2 regions of the Calidifontibacter indicus genome follow, and region 2 is predicted to be linked to the other one. Evidence: riboswitches for the same ligand, from Rfam matches in the RefSeq annotation. Region 2 holds a riboswitch; the other holds the start of a gene.
The links. Region 2 has a riboswitch for S-adenosylmethionine ahead of DFJ65_RS14200 (amino acid ABC transporter permease). Riboswitches for the same ligand answer to the same signal wherever they lie in the genome.
Positions count from the first base shown of each region.

Region 1: it holds a riboswitch for S-adenosylmethionine, as region 2 does, so the genes downstream of both, DFJ65_RS12845 (bifunctional o-acetylhomoserine/o-acetylserine sulfhydrylase) here and DFJ65_RS14200 (amino acid ABC transporter permease) in region 2, are expected to answer to the same signal.

Region 1 is NZ_QTUA01000001.1:2,693,751-2,701,355, forward strand. Features, by position in the region: gene hrpA (ATP-dependent RNA helicase HrpA) at 1-2,154, opposite strand, end outside; gene DFJ65_RS12840 (serine protein kinase RIO) at 2,185-3,051, opposite strand; SAM riboswitch class IV at 3,294-3,407, shown strand; gene DFJ65_RS12845 (bifunctional o-acetylhomoserine/o-acetylserine sulfhydrylase) at 3,471-4,850, shown strand; gene DFJ65_RS12850 (DUF445 domain-containing protein) at 4,909-6,144, opposite strand; gene DFJ65_RS12855 (DUF4352 domain-containing protein) at 6,315-7,061, opposite strand; gene serA (phosphoglycerate dehydrogenase) at 7,328-7,605, opposite strand, start outside.
Region 2 is NZ_QTUA01000001.1:2,990,443-2,998,047, forward strand. Features, by position in the region: gene DFJ65_RS14180 (LLM class flavin-dependent oxidoreductase) at 1-863, opposite strand, end outside; gene DFJ65_RS14185 (NtaA/DmoA family FMN-dependent monooxygenase) at 860-2,233, opposite strand; gene DFJ65_RS14190 (LLM class flavin-dependent oxidoreductase) at 2,245-3,420, opposite strand; SAM riboswitch class IV at 3,495-3,605, opposite strand; gene DFJ65_RS14195 (RrF2 family transcriptional regulator) at 3,678-4,277, opposite strand; SAM riboswitch class IV at 4,299-4,416, shown strand; gene DFJ65_RS14200 (amino acid ABC transporter permease) at 4,489-5,550, shown strand; gene DFJ65_RS14205 (amino acid ABC transporter ATP-binding protein) at 5,547-6,305, shown strand; gene DFJ65_RS14210 (transporter substrate-binding domain-containing protein) at 6,331-7,317, shown strand; gene DFJ65_RS14215 (DUF1684 domain-containing protein) at 7,343-7,605, shown strand, end outside.

The DNA.
Region 1 (7,605 bases), 300 kb from region 2:
GGCCTGCTTCTTCTCCCAGCGCGGATCGGAGTAGCTGCGCTTGAGCAGGTGCTGTCCGGCGACCTCCACCCAGGCGGGGTCGATGCGGGCGTTGGTGCGAGCCCACAACCGGCTGGTCTCGACGAGTTCGCCGGCCATCACCCAGTCGGGTTGCGCCCGGAAGAGGACCGACCCGGGCTGGATCGCGAATCGTGCCTGGCGCGCCCCGAGGTAGTCGCGCGAGTCGCGGTCGCGCAGCCCGATGTGCGACAACAGACCGGTCAACAGCGCCCGGTGCACGGTGTCGTCGGCGGCCGGGTTGTCGCTCGGCGTCAGCTTCAGCTGCTTGCAGATCTGGCGCAGCTGTCCGTGGAGGTCCTGCCACTCCCGCACCCGCAGGTAGTGCAGGTATTCGCTCTTGCACATGCGCCGAAAAGCGCTGCCGGACAACGCTTTCTGCTGGTCACGTAGGTAGTTCCACAGGTTGAGCACGGTGAGGAAGTCGCTGCTGTCGTGCTTGAACCGCGCGTGCTGCTGGTCGGCCTGCGCCTTGGCGTCGGCCGGTCGCTCACGGGGGTCCTGGATCGACAGCGCCGCGACGATCGGGAGCACCTCACGCAGCGACCCGTTGCGCGCGGCCTCGACGATCATCCGGGCGAGGCGCGGGTCGACCGGCAGGGTGGCGATCGCGCGCCCGTCGGCGGTGAGCCGGCGACGGGCGCCGTCCGTCTCGACGGCGTTGAGCTCCTCCAGCAGCCGCAGGCCGTCGGCCACCTGCCGACTGTCCGGCGGCTCAACGAACGGGAACCGGGCGATGTCGCCGAGCCCGAGCGAGATCATCGCGAGGATGACCGATGCCAGGTTGGTGCGCAGGATCTCCGGGTCGGTGAACTCCGGACGCTGCTCGAAGTCGTCCTCGGAGTAGAGCCGGATGGCGATGCCGTCGGCGAGGCGCCCGCATCGCCCCGAACGCTGTCGCGCGCTGGCCTGCGAGATCGGTTCGATCGGCAGTCGCTGCACCTTGGTGCGCTGGCTGTACCGGGAGATGCGGGCGGTGCCGGTGTCGATGACGTAGCGGATGCCCGGCACGGTGAGCGAGGTCTCGGCGACGTTCGTGGAGACGACGATGCGGCGTCCGTCGTGGCGGGAGAACACCCGATGCTGTTCCGCGGCCGACAACCGGCCGAACAGCGGCACCACCTGGGTGTTCGGCAGCTTCATGCCTTCGAGCGCGTCGACGGCGTCGCGGATCTCCCGCTCCCCCGAGCAGAACACCAGGATGTCCTTCGGCCCGGTGTCCGAGTCGGGCTCGCTCCACAGTTCTTCGACGGCATCGACGATGCCGGCGACCTGGTCGACGTCGACGAGGGTCGGCGCGGCATCGGCGCCCTTGCCGGGCACCTCGCGCACCAGCGGCCGGTAGCGCACCTCCACCGGGTAGGTGCGCCCGGAGACCTCGATGATCGGCACCGGGTTGCCCTGTGTCGCAAAGTGTTCCGCGAAGCGTCCGGGGTCGATGGTGGCCGAGGTGATGATCACCTTGAGGTCGGGGCGCTTCGGCAGCAGCTGCTTGAGGTAGCCGAGGATGAAGTCGATGTTGAGCGACCGCTCGTGGGCCTCGTCGATGATCAGGGTGTCGTACTGACTGAGCATCCGGTCGCGCTGCAGCCCCGACAGCAGGATGCCGTCGGTCATCACCTTCACGAGGGTGTCGGCGCTGGAGGTGTCGGTGAACCGCACCTGGTAGCCGACGGCCTCGCCGAGCGGGGTGTCGAGTTCTTCGGCGATCCGCTCGGCGACCGAGCGGGCGGCGAGTCGGCGCGGCTGGGTGTGGCCGATGACCCCGTTCACCCCGCGGCCGAGTTCGAGGCAGATCTTCGGCAGCTGCGTGGTCTTGCCCGAGCCGGTCTCGCCGGCGATGACGACCACCTGGTGGTCGCGGATCGCCTCGGCGATCTCGTCCTTCGCGGCGACCACCGGCAGGTCGGGATAGGTCACCGTCGGCACGATCGAACGGCGGTGTTCGATCTGCTGCGGGGTGAGACCCGCCGGACGGCGCTGCGCGGACGCCGGGCGGCGCGACCTTCCTCGACGGTGGGATCGACCGGGTTGGCCGGGTTGACCGGGTTGAGTTGATCGGCGGTCTGCGGGCGTGGCGTTCTGGTCGGTCGTCATACGAATCGCCCCAGTCTCTCACCCCGCGCCTCAGAAGGCGTACGCCAGCAGTTCTGCGAACAACTCGTCGCCGTCACGCTCCAGCCCCTTCGAACTGAACCAGGTGCACACGTTGACGCAGTCGCGGTGCAGGAAGTCGGTGCCGTTGGGGTTGGCGATGAGGTCGAGCACTTGGGGCAGATCGATGAGCACGATGCCGTCGCGTCCGGCAAGGATGTTGTAGGCCGACAGGTCACCGTGCACGATTCCCTTGCCGCACAGCACGATCAGCGCCGATCTCAGCTGGTCGTACCACTGCGTGAGTTGATCACGCGACGGACGCGTGGCCGCGAGTCGGGGCGCCGGCGAGCCGTCGGCGTCGACGACGAGCTCCATCAGGATCTCGCGGTCGTCGATCTGCACCGGGTAGGGCACGGGCACGCCGCTGGTCCAGAGGTCGACGAGTGCCGACCATTCGGCCTGGGCCCAGACCCCGGTGGCGACCTGACGGCCGAACCGGGTCTTCGTCGCGACCGCGCGGGCCTCGCGGGAGTCCTTGATCCGGCGGCCTTCGGTGTAGCCGGCGTGGCGACGGAACGAGCGGTGCTCGGCGTCGCGGTAGCGCTTGGCGGCCATCACCGCCCGTTTGACCGGTGCGCCGCCGGCTGTCGGCAGGGCGGCGCGCTCGATGACGAAGACGTCGGCTTCCTTGCCGGTCTTCAGCACACCGAGTTCGGTGTCGATGGATTCGTCCTGGGTCACGACCCAGTCGGGGCGCGGCTGCGGGCCGCGTTGCAGGCGCTCGATGCTGCTCCAGGTCGACCAGCGCTGACCTTCGTCCAGGTCGTTCGGGGTCAGGAAGTCCGGCAGTTCGAGTGCGTGGACGGTCGGGGTGAGGTTGAGCGGGTCGTTCGACACGACGGGTTCTCCGTTCGAGGAAGGGTGGTGAAGCGCTGGGCGCGGCAGGCGCGCAGGACGGCGACAGTCATCGGTCTCCTCCTTCGAACGGGCACGCCCCTTCGTCGCGGAGCGTGCGGTGTGGCTCCAGGGTGCCCACCGGCCGGCGGGTGCCGCAACCGAATTTCCGGCACCCATCGGCGTGTCCGAATGGGGAGACGACACTTCAGGGTTCGGACAGTCGTCGGCCTACAATCGCGATAGGTCATGAGTGTCAGCGCGAAGCCCCGGCTCGCTGGCCGGCAACCCTCCGCCGCGGTGGGGTGCCCCGGGTGAAGACCTGGCCGAGGTGCAGATCATCTCGGCAAGCGCGGACGCGAAGAGGTCGCGCCGCCGCAGGCGGTCATCCGCCTGCACCCTTGCACCAGGAGGAGACGCCCGTGAGCGACGAGCAGACCACCCAGTCACAGCAGAGCACCGATCAGACCGCCGAGCAGACCCCGCAGGACCCGCGTGCCGGCTGGTCGTTCGAGACCCGGCAGATCCACGCCGGCCAGGTGGTCGACGAGACCACCGGCGCCCGCGCGCTGCCGATCTACCAGACCACCTCGTACGTCTTCAAGGACACCGAGCACGCGAAGAACCTCTTCGCGCTGAGCGAGTTCGGCAACATCTACACGCGTTTGATGAACCCGACGACCGACGCCGTCGAGCAGCGCATCGCCAGCCTCGAAGGCGGTGTGGGCGCCCTGCTGGTGGCGTCCGGTCAGGCCGCCGAGACCCTCGCGATCCTCAACATCGCCGAGGCCGGGTCGCACATCGTGGCCAGCCCGGCGCTCTACGGCGGCACGTTCAACCTGCTGAAGTTCACGCTGCCGAAGTACGGCATCGACGTGACCTTCGTCGACGATGCGAAGGACCCCGAGCAGTGGCGTGCCGCGGTGCGCCCGAACACCAAGCTGTTCTTCGCCGAGACCGTGTCGAACCCGAAGGCGGAGATCCTCGACATCGAGGCGATCGCGAAGGTGGCCCACGAGGCCGGCGTGCCGCTGGTCGTCGACAACACGATCGCCACGCCGTACGTGCTGCGCCCGATCGAGCACGGCGCCGACATCGTCGTGCACTCCGCCACCAAGTACCTCGGCGGTCACGGCACCTCGATCGCCGGCGTCATCGTCGACTCCGGCAACTTCGACTTCGGCAAGGACCCGGAGCGCTTCCCCAACTACAACACCCCGGAGGAGAGCTACCACGGTCTCGTCTACGCCCGCGACCTCGGTGTCGGCAGCCCGCTCGGCGCCAACCTCGCGTTCATCCTCAAGGCCCGCGTGCAGTTGCTGCGCGACCTCGGTGCGTCGGTTTCGCCGTTCAACGCGTTCCTCATCGCCCAGGGCATCGAGACCCTGAGCCTGCGGATCGAACGCCACCTGGAGAACACCCGCAAGGTCGCCGACTACCTCCTCGGGCACGACCAGGTGGAGCGCGTGGTGTGGGCGTCGCTGCCGGACAACGAGTACTACGACCTGGCGCAGAAGTACACGCCGCAGGGGTCGGGCGCGGTCGTCTCGTTCGAGATCAAGGGCGGCGTGGAGGCGGGCAAGAAGTTCGTCGAGGCGCTGCAGTTGCACTCGCACGTCGCGAACATCGGTGACGTGCGCTCGCTGGTGATCCACCCGGCCTCGACCACGCACAGCCAGGGCAGCGACGAGGACCGTCTCGCCGCCGGCGTCACGCCCGGCCTGGTGCGACTGGCCGTCGGCATCGAGCACATCGACGACATCCTCGCCGACCTCGACCTGGGCTTCATCGCGGCGAAGTAATCTCGCGGCTCCGGGGCCTCCGCCCGGCCCCCACCCCTCGCAAACAAACTTCCGACCCCTAGAGCAGCTGACTCAGGCTGTAGATGAGCAGGCCGACGAGGCCGCCGACGATCGTGCCGTTGATGCGAATGAACTGAAGGTCGCGTCCGACGTGCAACTCGATCCGCTGGGCGGCCTCGTTGCCGTCCCACCGGTCGATGGTCTGCGAGATGACCGTCGACAGTTCCCGGCCGTAGGTGCGCACGACGTAGCCGACGGTCTCCCCCAGGCGGCGGTCGAGCGAGGCGCGCAGTTCGTCGTCGCTCTCGACGCGGGCGCCGAGGTCGCGCAGCGCCACCACCAAGCGGGCGCGCAGTTCACCGTCCGGATCGTCGAGGGCGTCGATGACGGCCCGTCGCACCGAACCCCACAGCGACACCAACGAGTTGCCGACGGACGGGTGGGTGAGGAAGCGCTCCTTGAGCGCCTCGGCCTTGGCGATCGTGTCATCGTCGTGCTGCAGGTCGTCGGCCAGCGTGGCGAGCAGGTTGTCGAGCGCGACGCGGGCCGAGTGGTGCGGGTTGTCGCGCACATCGGCGAGCCACTTCACGATCTCGACGTGCACCCGCGCGGTCACGGTGTCGTCGAGCCACTTCGGCGACCACCACGGCGCCCGCTGCCCGAGCAGCGCCGTGATCGTCGCCTCGTTGGCCAGCGCCCAGTCGTGCAGTTCGCGCACCCCGATGTCGACCAGTCCGCGATGGGAACCGTCCTCGACGATGCCTTCGAGCAGGTGACCGGCGAGCGGGCCCACCGGTTCGCGGCCGAGACGGGGCAACAGGATGCTGTCGAGCAGGTGCCGCACCTCGTCGTCCTTGATCGACGCGACGGCCTTGGCCAGGGCCGGGGACGCCTCGGCGACCACCCGCTCGGCGTTGCCCGGCTGCTGCAACCACACCCCGAGCCGCCGGGGCACCTGTGCGCTGTCGAGCCGGGTGCGCACGTTCTCCTCGGTGAGGAAGTTCTCGGTGACGAAGTCCTCCAGGCTGGTCGCGATGGAGTCCTTGCGCTTGGGGATGATCGCGGTGTGCGGGATCGGGAGCCCGAGCGGGTGCCGGAACAACGCGGTCACGGCGAACCAGTCGGCGACGGCACCGACCATCGCGGCCTCGGAGGCCGCGTTCACATAGCCCCACACGCCGTCCCGCCCGTGGGTGACCACGAAGACGACCGCCGCGAAGACGAGCAGCCCCAACGCCACGGCGCGCATCCGGCGCAGGCCGCGGCGGCGCTCCTCATCACCCGCGGAGAGCACGGGACCTGTGGGTGCGGTGGTGGGTTCGGTGGTTATGGCCGCCTCCTGGGGCAGGTCACGGGGTCAACTCGCGGATTCAGCCGCGAGTTCATGGCCGACACACGAATGATCGGCCACACTCCCGAACGACGGGAGCGGGCCGATCATTCCGGTCCGTGGACGATCGGGCGTCAGCCCTGCCAGCCGTAGCCGGCCTCGGTGCCGCCCTTGTAGTCGCCGTTCCACAGGAAGGTGTACTTGCTGTAGTCCTTGTTCTTCGGCACCACGAAGACGACCTTGCCGCCGTACTCGGTCTTGTCGTCGTTGATCGACTCGACATCGATCATGTCCTTACCGAGCACCACGTTGTTCGAGCCGCTCGACGCGCGGGCGCAGTTGCGGCCGCTCTCGTCGACGAGCGAGAACGCCAGCGGGGTCGCGACGTAGAAGCCGTCCGAGCTGGTGCGCTTGAACTTCACGTCGAAGACCAGAGCCTGGGTGTCGGCGTCGTACGGGTAGTCCGAACCACCGTCCTTGGCCTCGCCCTTGGAGACCGTGAGGTCGAGCGTCGCGTTGCCGGTGTCACCCTGCACCGACTGGGTAGCGCCGTACTTCGCAACCTTGGTGTTGCCGCCCTTGACGATGAAGTAGGAGCTGGTGTTGTTGCAGGCCCCCGCCTGCGAACTCTGGGTGACCGCGCCGCCGGTCGACGAGGACGAGCTAGTGCTCGACTCGCTCGACGACGAGCTCGACTCGGTGGGGCTCGGGGTGTCGGAGCTGGTGGAGCTCGATGCGCTGCTCGAACCACCGTCGGTGCTTGAGGTGCTGCTGGCGGTGCTCTTGGCGACCGGCGGTGCGCTGTCCTGGCAGCCGGTCAGACCGAGCGTCGCGACGGCGACGACCGCCGCGGCAAGAGTGCGCTGACGCATGGTGTTCATGTGGTTTCCTCCTGAATTTCGTGTTCCCCCGTGCAACACGCCCGGCGTTCCTGTATCGGTGCGCATCCTAACGACGGCATGACGTGGTGCATCGCTTCGGTTGCGGCTCGAATCGCTCCGGTCGGTATGAAGTGGGCCCGTACCTTCCGTCGCATGTTCGTTCCTCCGACCCCGCTGCGGCCCGATCGGTTCCCACCGATTTGCCCAGATGCGGGATGGGTGTCGGGCCGAGGCCGGATCGGTGTCGGATCCGCGTCGGATCGGTGTCAGATCACCCGCAGTCGGATGGTCTCCGGCAGCGCGCGCAGTTCCGCGACGGCGGCCTCTGGCAGGTCACGGACGTCGGTGACCACATATCCGGTGTGGCCCAGCGTGCCGAGCAACTGGCCCTCGATGTTGACGCCGGCTCCGGCGAGGATGCCGTTGACGGTGGCCAGCACACCGGGGGTGTTTTGGTGGAAGTGCAGGATGCGGCGGTCGCCCGGGTGCCCCTCGAGGGTGAGCGCCGGCAGGTTGACGTTGAGCGTCGTCGTGCCGCGCTCGA
Region 2 (7,605 bases):
GCACCGGTGCGGATGCTGCGCACCCACTGCCCGTATCCGGCGGCCAGTCGGCGTGCGGTCTCGGAGTCGTCTGCGACGACCACGTCGGCCGAGACGATCACGTGCGGACGGCTGAGCCGGGCGCTCGGCCGGAACGCGGCACGGTAGGCGGCGACCGCTTCGAGCACCGCGGACGGCGCGACGTGGTAGTTGGATCCGAACCGGACACCGAGTTCGCCTGCCAGACGGGCACTTTCGCCGGCGCTGCTGCCGTGGATCCAGAACTCCAGGTCGGCGCCCTCCCCCGCACCGGCGTGCACCGACTCGCCGTTCGGGTGCCGGTAGGTGCCGGCGTGGAGCGCGAGCAGCACACCGATCTGTTCCCGGTATCCCTGGGGACGTGCGTCGGGCTGGGTCAGCAGCTCACGTTGCGCCGCGAACCGCGGCGACCCGGCGAGAGCAGCGAAGGAGAACGGCGGCGGAAGCACCAAGCCGTTCGCCAAGACCTCGTTGGCGGTCCGGGCCGGCGGCGCATCGGCGGGCGGTGCCCCACCGGAGCGGCCGAGCCCGAGATCGATCCGTCCGGGGAAGGCGGCGTCGAGCAGGCCGAACTCCTCCAAGGTCGACAGCGCTGTGCGGTGACCCATCTGCACCGCCGCCGCGCCGAGCCTGATCGACGTCGTCGCCGCGGCGGCCAACGCGATGGTCACCGCGGGCGACACACCGGCAACGCCGGGGTTCAGGTGGTGCTCGGCGAACCAGTAACGGGCGTAACCGAATTCCTCTGCTCGTCGGGCGAGATCGACGCTGTGGCGCACTGCCTGGGCGGCCGTCGCCCCCGACGAGATCGGCACCAGATCGAGCACCGAGAGCGGGACGCTCATGACGCCTCCTCCCGCGCCTCGGCCGCTGCTGCCTGCGGCGGCAGGCCGAGGTTTTCGCGCAGCGTGCCGCCGGAGTATTCGGTGCGCAGCACCCCGATCTCCTGCAGCAGCGGCACCACCTTGTCGACGAACGGGTCGAGACCGCCCGGCGTCAGGTGCGGCACCAGGATGAAACCGTCGCAGGCGTCGTTCTGCACGAAGTAGTTGAGCTGCGATGCGACGGTCAGGGGCGAACCGATGAAGCTCTGTCGTCCGGTGGTCTCGATGACGAGTTCCCTGATCGACAGGTTGTCGGCCTCGGCCCGCTCGCGCCAGCGGCGCGCGACCTGCAGCGCGTCGTCCCGGCGCACGCTGGCCCGCCCCTGCGTGAGCAGTTCGGTTCCGACGACCGGGTCGACGTCGGGCAACGGGCCGTCGGGGTCGTACGCGGACAGGTCGCGGTTCCATACCTGCTCCAGGAAGTTGATCGCGGTGCGACCGCTGACCTGCTGCCGCCGGATCACGCGTGCCTGTTCCTGCGCTTCCTCGTCGGTGTCACCGACGACGAAGGTGACACCGGGCAGGATCAGCAATTCCTCCGGGGTCCGGCCGAATTGGCCCAGGCGCCGCTTCACGTCGCGGTAGAACTCCTGCCCCGCCTCGAGCGTCGAGTGCCTCGTGAAGATGGCGTCGGCGTTGGCGGCCGCGAAGTCACGGCCCTCCGGCGAGTCCCCTGCTTGCAGAATCACCGGTCGCCCCTGCGGCGACCGCGGCACGTTGAAGCGCCCGCGGATGTCGAAGAACCTGTCGTGGTAGGCATACGCCCCCGCATGCGGGTCGGCGACGAACCTTCCCTCCTGCGCGTCGGCGATGAGGTCACCGTCGAGCCAGGAGTCCCACAACCGCCGCGCGGCGCCCACGGTCGCCGCCGCGCGGGTGTAGCGATCGGACGGATCGAGGTATCCCCCGCGCCGGAAGTTCTCCCCGGTGAACGCATCCGACGACGTGACGACATTCCATGCCGCCCTGCCGGCCGACAGGTGGTCGAGGGTGGCGAACTTGCGGGCGAGGTCGTAGGGCTCGTTGAAGGTGGAGTTGATCGTGCCGGCGAGTCCGATGTGTTCGGTCACCCCGGCGAGCGCCGCCAGCACCGTGAAGGTGTCGGGCCGGCCGACGACGTCGAGGTCGTGAATCCTGCCCTGGTGCTCGCGCAGACGCAGCCCCTCGGCGAGAAACAGGAAGTCGAACCTGCCGCGTTCGGCGGTCTGTGCGAACCTCCGGAACGACTCGAACGAGATCTGACTACCCGCCTCCGGATCGCTCCACACGGTGGTGTTGTTGACACCCGGGAAGTGCGCACCGAGCCGGATCTGCTTGCGTTGCTTGGTCATTGCCTGTCCTTTCAGGCCGCGGCGTAGCGGCTGGTCGGCCGGTCGAGTCCGAGGTGGCCGCGCAGGGTGGTCGATCGGTAGTCACGACGAAAGGCGCCGGCGTCCTGCAGTGCGGGCACGAGCGTGCGGGTGACCTGCTGCAGGTCGTGTCCGTGCACCGCCGGGCGCAGCCGGAAGCCATCGACACCGTGCTCGGTCCAGTCGAGGATCAACTCCGCGAGGTTGTCCGCAGTGCCGACGAAAACAGTTGCGTCACTGGTGAATTCGCGTCCCGCGAGTCGGTTGAGACGGCCGAGGCGATCCTCGGCGGCCGAGGTCGACGCATCGAGCACCACGACCAGGTCGGCGAGCACGCGCACCTCGCGTTCGGCGCGCCCGGCCGCCGTTGCCTCCCCGCGCACCACCCCGGCGATGCGCCGGGCGTCGGCCGCGTCCGACGGTGTCACCAGAGCGACGTCGGCGCTGCGTGCGGCCAGCCGGTAGCCGTCGTCCTGGTGCGCGAGCACCACCACGGGCGGTTGACCCTGCGGTGGCCGCGGAGTGATCGAGGGGCCGCGCACGGAGTACTCCGGACCTTCGAAATCGATGTAGTGCAGTCGATCCCGATCGATGAAGCGCCCGGTCTCCACATCCCGGATCTCGGCGTCGTCCTCCCAGCTGTCCCAGAGCCGGCGCGAGACCTCGATGTGGTCGGCGACCTCACCGAACAGGCTGCGCACCTGTTCGCCCGTGGGTCGCTCGGCGGACGGTGCCGGACGCCGGCCGACGTTCTCGTACTCCCGCGGGTCCCAGCTGCCGCGCAGTCGCACGCCGGCCCGGCCGTTGCTCACGAAGTCGAGCGTGGCGATCGAGGTCGAGACGTGGAACGGTTCGGTGTGCTGAGCGAGCACCGTCGGCACCAGGCCGATGCGCTCGGTGCGGGTGGCAACCCGGGACGCGACCAGCGCAGCATCGAGGGCGCCGACGACGACATCGTCGCGGTCGCCGTCCGCCGGGTCGGTGGGTGCGAAGCGATCCTCGAAGGTCACCAGATCGAGCATCCCGCGCTCGGCCTCCTGGGCGAGGTCGGTCCAGTAACCAGGGTCGAAGAGCCCACCGGCGAGTGTGGGTGTGGAGCGCCAGGCGCCCGGGTGCCATCCGGCGCCATCGAGCGCCACGGCGAGATGAATTGACTGTTCGGCCGACATCGGCATCACCTTTTCGTCAGATGCGAGGTCGCGAAAGAGATGCCTTCAGGGCGTAAAGCCTTGCCGGCAAAGGGTATTCGCGCTTGCGACGCCGGGTGGCGTCGCCGGGTCATCACCTGGAGCACCCCGCCGCGAGGGAGGGTTGCCGGACAGCCAGCCAGGGCTTGACGCTGTCACTCGTGACCGATGCCGAAGCTAGACGACGAACCGCCGTCTTGTCTAATGCCTATCTCAAAAGTAGGGATTGAAGTGGTGGGTCAGCGAGGCAACCAGGCGTCATCGGCGTCGCCGAGACGCCGCACCGACGCAGGGAACTTCCCGCCGAGCAACTGCTGCAGAGTGACCACGTCGAGCACTGCGCGCATGCTCGACCGCAGCGCCACCCAGAGCGCCGGAACATGCTCGGCGACGCCCTCGTAACTCAGTTCGTGCGGCCGCACCCCGTGGATCTCGGCGAGGGGGCCGTCGACACTGCGGATGATGTCGCCGATCGTGATCTCCTTCGGCGATCGTGCGAGCCCGTAACCGCCGGCACACCCACGCTGGGTCACCACGATGCCGCTGCGTCGCAGTTGACTCAGGATGGCCTCGACGAACTTTCGGGGCAGATCCTGCTCGCTGACGATGCGGTCGATCGTCAACCGCTCCGGGTAGGCGATCGCCAGCTCGAGCGCCGCCCGCACCGCATAGTCGCTGCGCGCCGTGATCTGCACGGATGTCCTCCTGTTGTCCCGCCACTCGCCCGGTGTCGCCCCCACTGCATGGTTGCCCGAGGTGCCCACGATAAACGGTGCCGACGCGAAATAAATCCCACCATTTAGATAGAGCATGCTGTTAACTTGTGGAATCCAGAACATCTGGTTATGTTCCAGCTCTCAGGTGATGAGCGGCAGTGACAAGCCCTGGCTTGCTGCCCAGCAACCCTCCTCCCGCGGTGGGGTGCTCCAGGTGACCACCCGATGGGTCGCGAAACCGCGCGATCCATAAGCGCGACGGCTCGACAGACCCCACCCGGCAGGCGCCGGCCGTGGGCTGACGACGCCCGCCCGATCAACGTGAGGAATACCCATGTCCCAACTCACCGTCGACCAAGGGTCGGCGACACGGAGCGGGCCGGCGATCCGCCCCGCTCCCGACGTCAGCAAGGGTGATCAATCCCCCGCTCCCGCAAGCGAACTTGCCGCTGGTCTCGTCGCCGATCTGACCGCCGATCTCGCCGGCGCCCCGCTGCTCGGGCGCCGCCGTCCGCTGCGCTGGGCGTCGGCCGGTGTCGCCGCGGTGCTGTTGGCGATGCTGGTGAACACCCTGTTCACCAACCCACGCTTCCAATGGCACATCGTCGGCGAACACCTCTTCAGCAAGGCCATCCTCGACGGGCTCGTGCTCACCATCTGGCTCACCGCCGCGGTGATGGTCAGCGGATACGTGCTCGGCATCGCCGTCGCCATCCTGCGGTTGTCCGACAACCCGGTGTTGAGCTCGGCGAGCTTCGGATTCGTCTGGCTGGTGCGCTCGGTGCCGCCCCTGGTGCAACTGTTGTTCTGGTTCGAGATCGCCTCGCTTTATCCGCGGCTGTCGATCGGCATCCCGTTCGGACCGGAATTCGCCTCGGTGCAGACCGCACACCTGTTCTCGGCGATCGTCGCGGCATACGTGGCCCTCACCATCGACGTCGGCGCCTTCGCCGCCGAGATCGTGCGCGGCGGTCTGTTGTCTGTCGACAAGGGACAGACCGAGGCTGCCCAGTCACTCGGACTCTCCCGTTGGCGCACCTTCCGGCGGGTCGTGCTGCCGCAGGCGATGCCGGCGATCATCCCCGCGTCGGGCAACTTGCTGATCGGCATGCTGAAGGCCACCTCGCTGGTCAGTGTCATCGCCGTCCAAGACCTGCTCGGCGCCGCCGAGCTGATCTACAACGACAACTTCCAGGTCATCCCGCTGCTGCTCGTGGCGACCCTGTGGTACCTCGTGCTCACCTCCGTGCTGTCCGTCGGCCAGTTCCTGCTCGAGCGCCACTTCACCCGCGGCCGACGCTCCGGGGGCGGCAGCGGGTTGGTGTCCCTGTGGCGCGCGAACCTGCGGTTGTTCCCACACCGCGTCCACACCTCGGCGAAGGGCGGTGCGGCATGAGCGCCGGCGTGCGAATCCGCAACCTGCACAAGACGTACGGCGGACGGGAGGTGCTGCGCGGCATCGACCTCGACCTTCCGGCCGGCAGCGTCACCGCGATCATCGGCCCGTCCGGGTCGGGCAAGTCGACGCTGCTGCGGTGCATCAACCACCTCGAGCGTCCCGATGCGGGCTACGTCGAGGTCGGCGGTGAGGTCATCGGTTATCGCGTCGACGGCGACCGGCTGCGAGAACGTTCGCCGCGGGAGATCGCCCGGCAACGCGCCCGGATCGGAATGGTGTTCCAACAGTTCAACCTGTTCGGTCACCGCACCGCCGCGCAGAACATCATGGAAGGGCAGCTCGCCGCGGGCATCCCGAGCACCACTGCGCGTGCCACCGCGACCCGATTGCTCGCCCGAGTCGGCCTCGAGGGCCGCGACGGCGCCTATCCGGCACACCTTTCCGGCGGGCAGCAACAACGGGTGGCCATCGCCCGGGCACTGGCCACCGACCCGGCGCTGATCCTGTTCGACGAACCCACCAGCGCGCTCGACCCCGAACTCGTCGGGGAGGTGCTCGCGGTCATCAAGGAGCTCGCGACCACCGGCATCACGATGGCCATCGTCACCCACGAGATCGGCTTCGCCCGAGAGGTCGCCGATCAGCTCGTCTTCATCGACGAGGGCCGGGTGGCCGCGATCGGTGCCCCCGACGAGGTCCTCGACCACTCCGCCAACGACCGTGCCCGCGCCTTCGTCGCCGCGGTCCTGTGACACCCACCAGCCAAGGAGAACCACCATGAACATCACCCGCAACACCACCGACAACTCCCCGGTCACTCGCCGGTCCGCCGGCGTCACCCCCGGCCTCACCGCCGCCGCCATCGCCACCGCGCTCACCCTGAGCGCGTGCGGCGGCAGCTCGGACGCCGCCAGCACCACCCCCGCAGGAGGGTCGACGGGATCCTCCTCAGCGTCCGCCGCAGTGACCGGCGTGCAGACCGACGCCGCGGCACGTGCTCTCCTGCCGCAGTCGGTCAAGGACAGCAACCAGATTCTGCTCGGTGTCACCCAGGTGACCGGCACGTCCGGTCTGCCGCACGCCGGGGTGCAGGACGGCAAGGAGGTCGGGCTCGACCTCGACATCCGTGCCGCCGTCGCGGGCAAGCTCGGCATCACCTTCAAGCCCCAGACCGGCACCTTCCAGACGATCGTGCCCGGTGTGCAGAGCGGGAAGTACCAGGTGGGACAGGCCAACTTCGGAGTCACCAAGGACCGCCTGAAGGTCGTCGACTTCGCCACCTACCTCGTCGACGGTCAGTCGTTCGTCGGCAGCAAGGACGTCAAGGTCGACTCGGTGAAGTCGCTCCTGGACGTCTGCGGTCTCAAGGTGGCCACGTCCCCCGGCACGACCTTCCAGAAGCTGCTCGAGTCGAACAAGGCGGAGTGCGCCAAGGCGGGCAAGCAGCCCTACACGGTGCAGTACTTCGCCGACACCGCACCGATCTACCTCGGCCTGCAGAACGGCAAGGTCGACGTCTACTTCGGCCCCACCCTCAGCCTGAAGGTGCTGATCACGAAGATCCCCGGCACCCGCTACCTCGGGGAGGTCGCCCACACCAAGGTCGGATTCGTCACGGCGAAGGGTTCACCCCTCGCACCCGCGCTCAACGCAGCGGTGAACAGCCTTATCAAGGACGGCACCTACGCGAAGTTGTTCGCCAAGTGGAACGTTGCCGACTCCGTCATCGCCAAGTCCGAGATCAACCCTTCCCCGTCGTTCTGACGGGGATGAGCAGGAGACGACACCCATGAGTACCTTCATCCAGGACTGGACCGACTGGCACGCCGGGCACGAGGCGAATCTCGCTGCGCCACACGGATTCCTGGCAGTCACCAGCCTCAACTTCCTCGGGCCCGAACCCACCCGTTTCCCCGATGCGCCGGGCGTCTGGCGCAGCACCGCCGCTGGGGTCAGCGTTGACCTCGACCCCGATGAGAGACTCGAACTCGACGACCGCCCGATCACCGGCCACCACGACTTCGGGGTGCTCCCCGAACGTGGCGGAGTGAC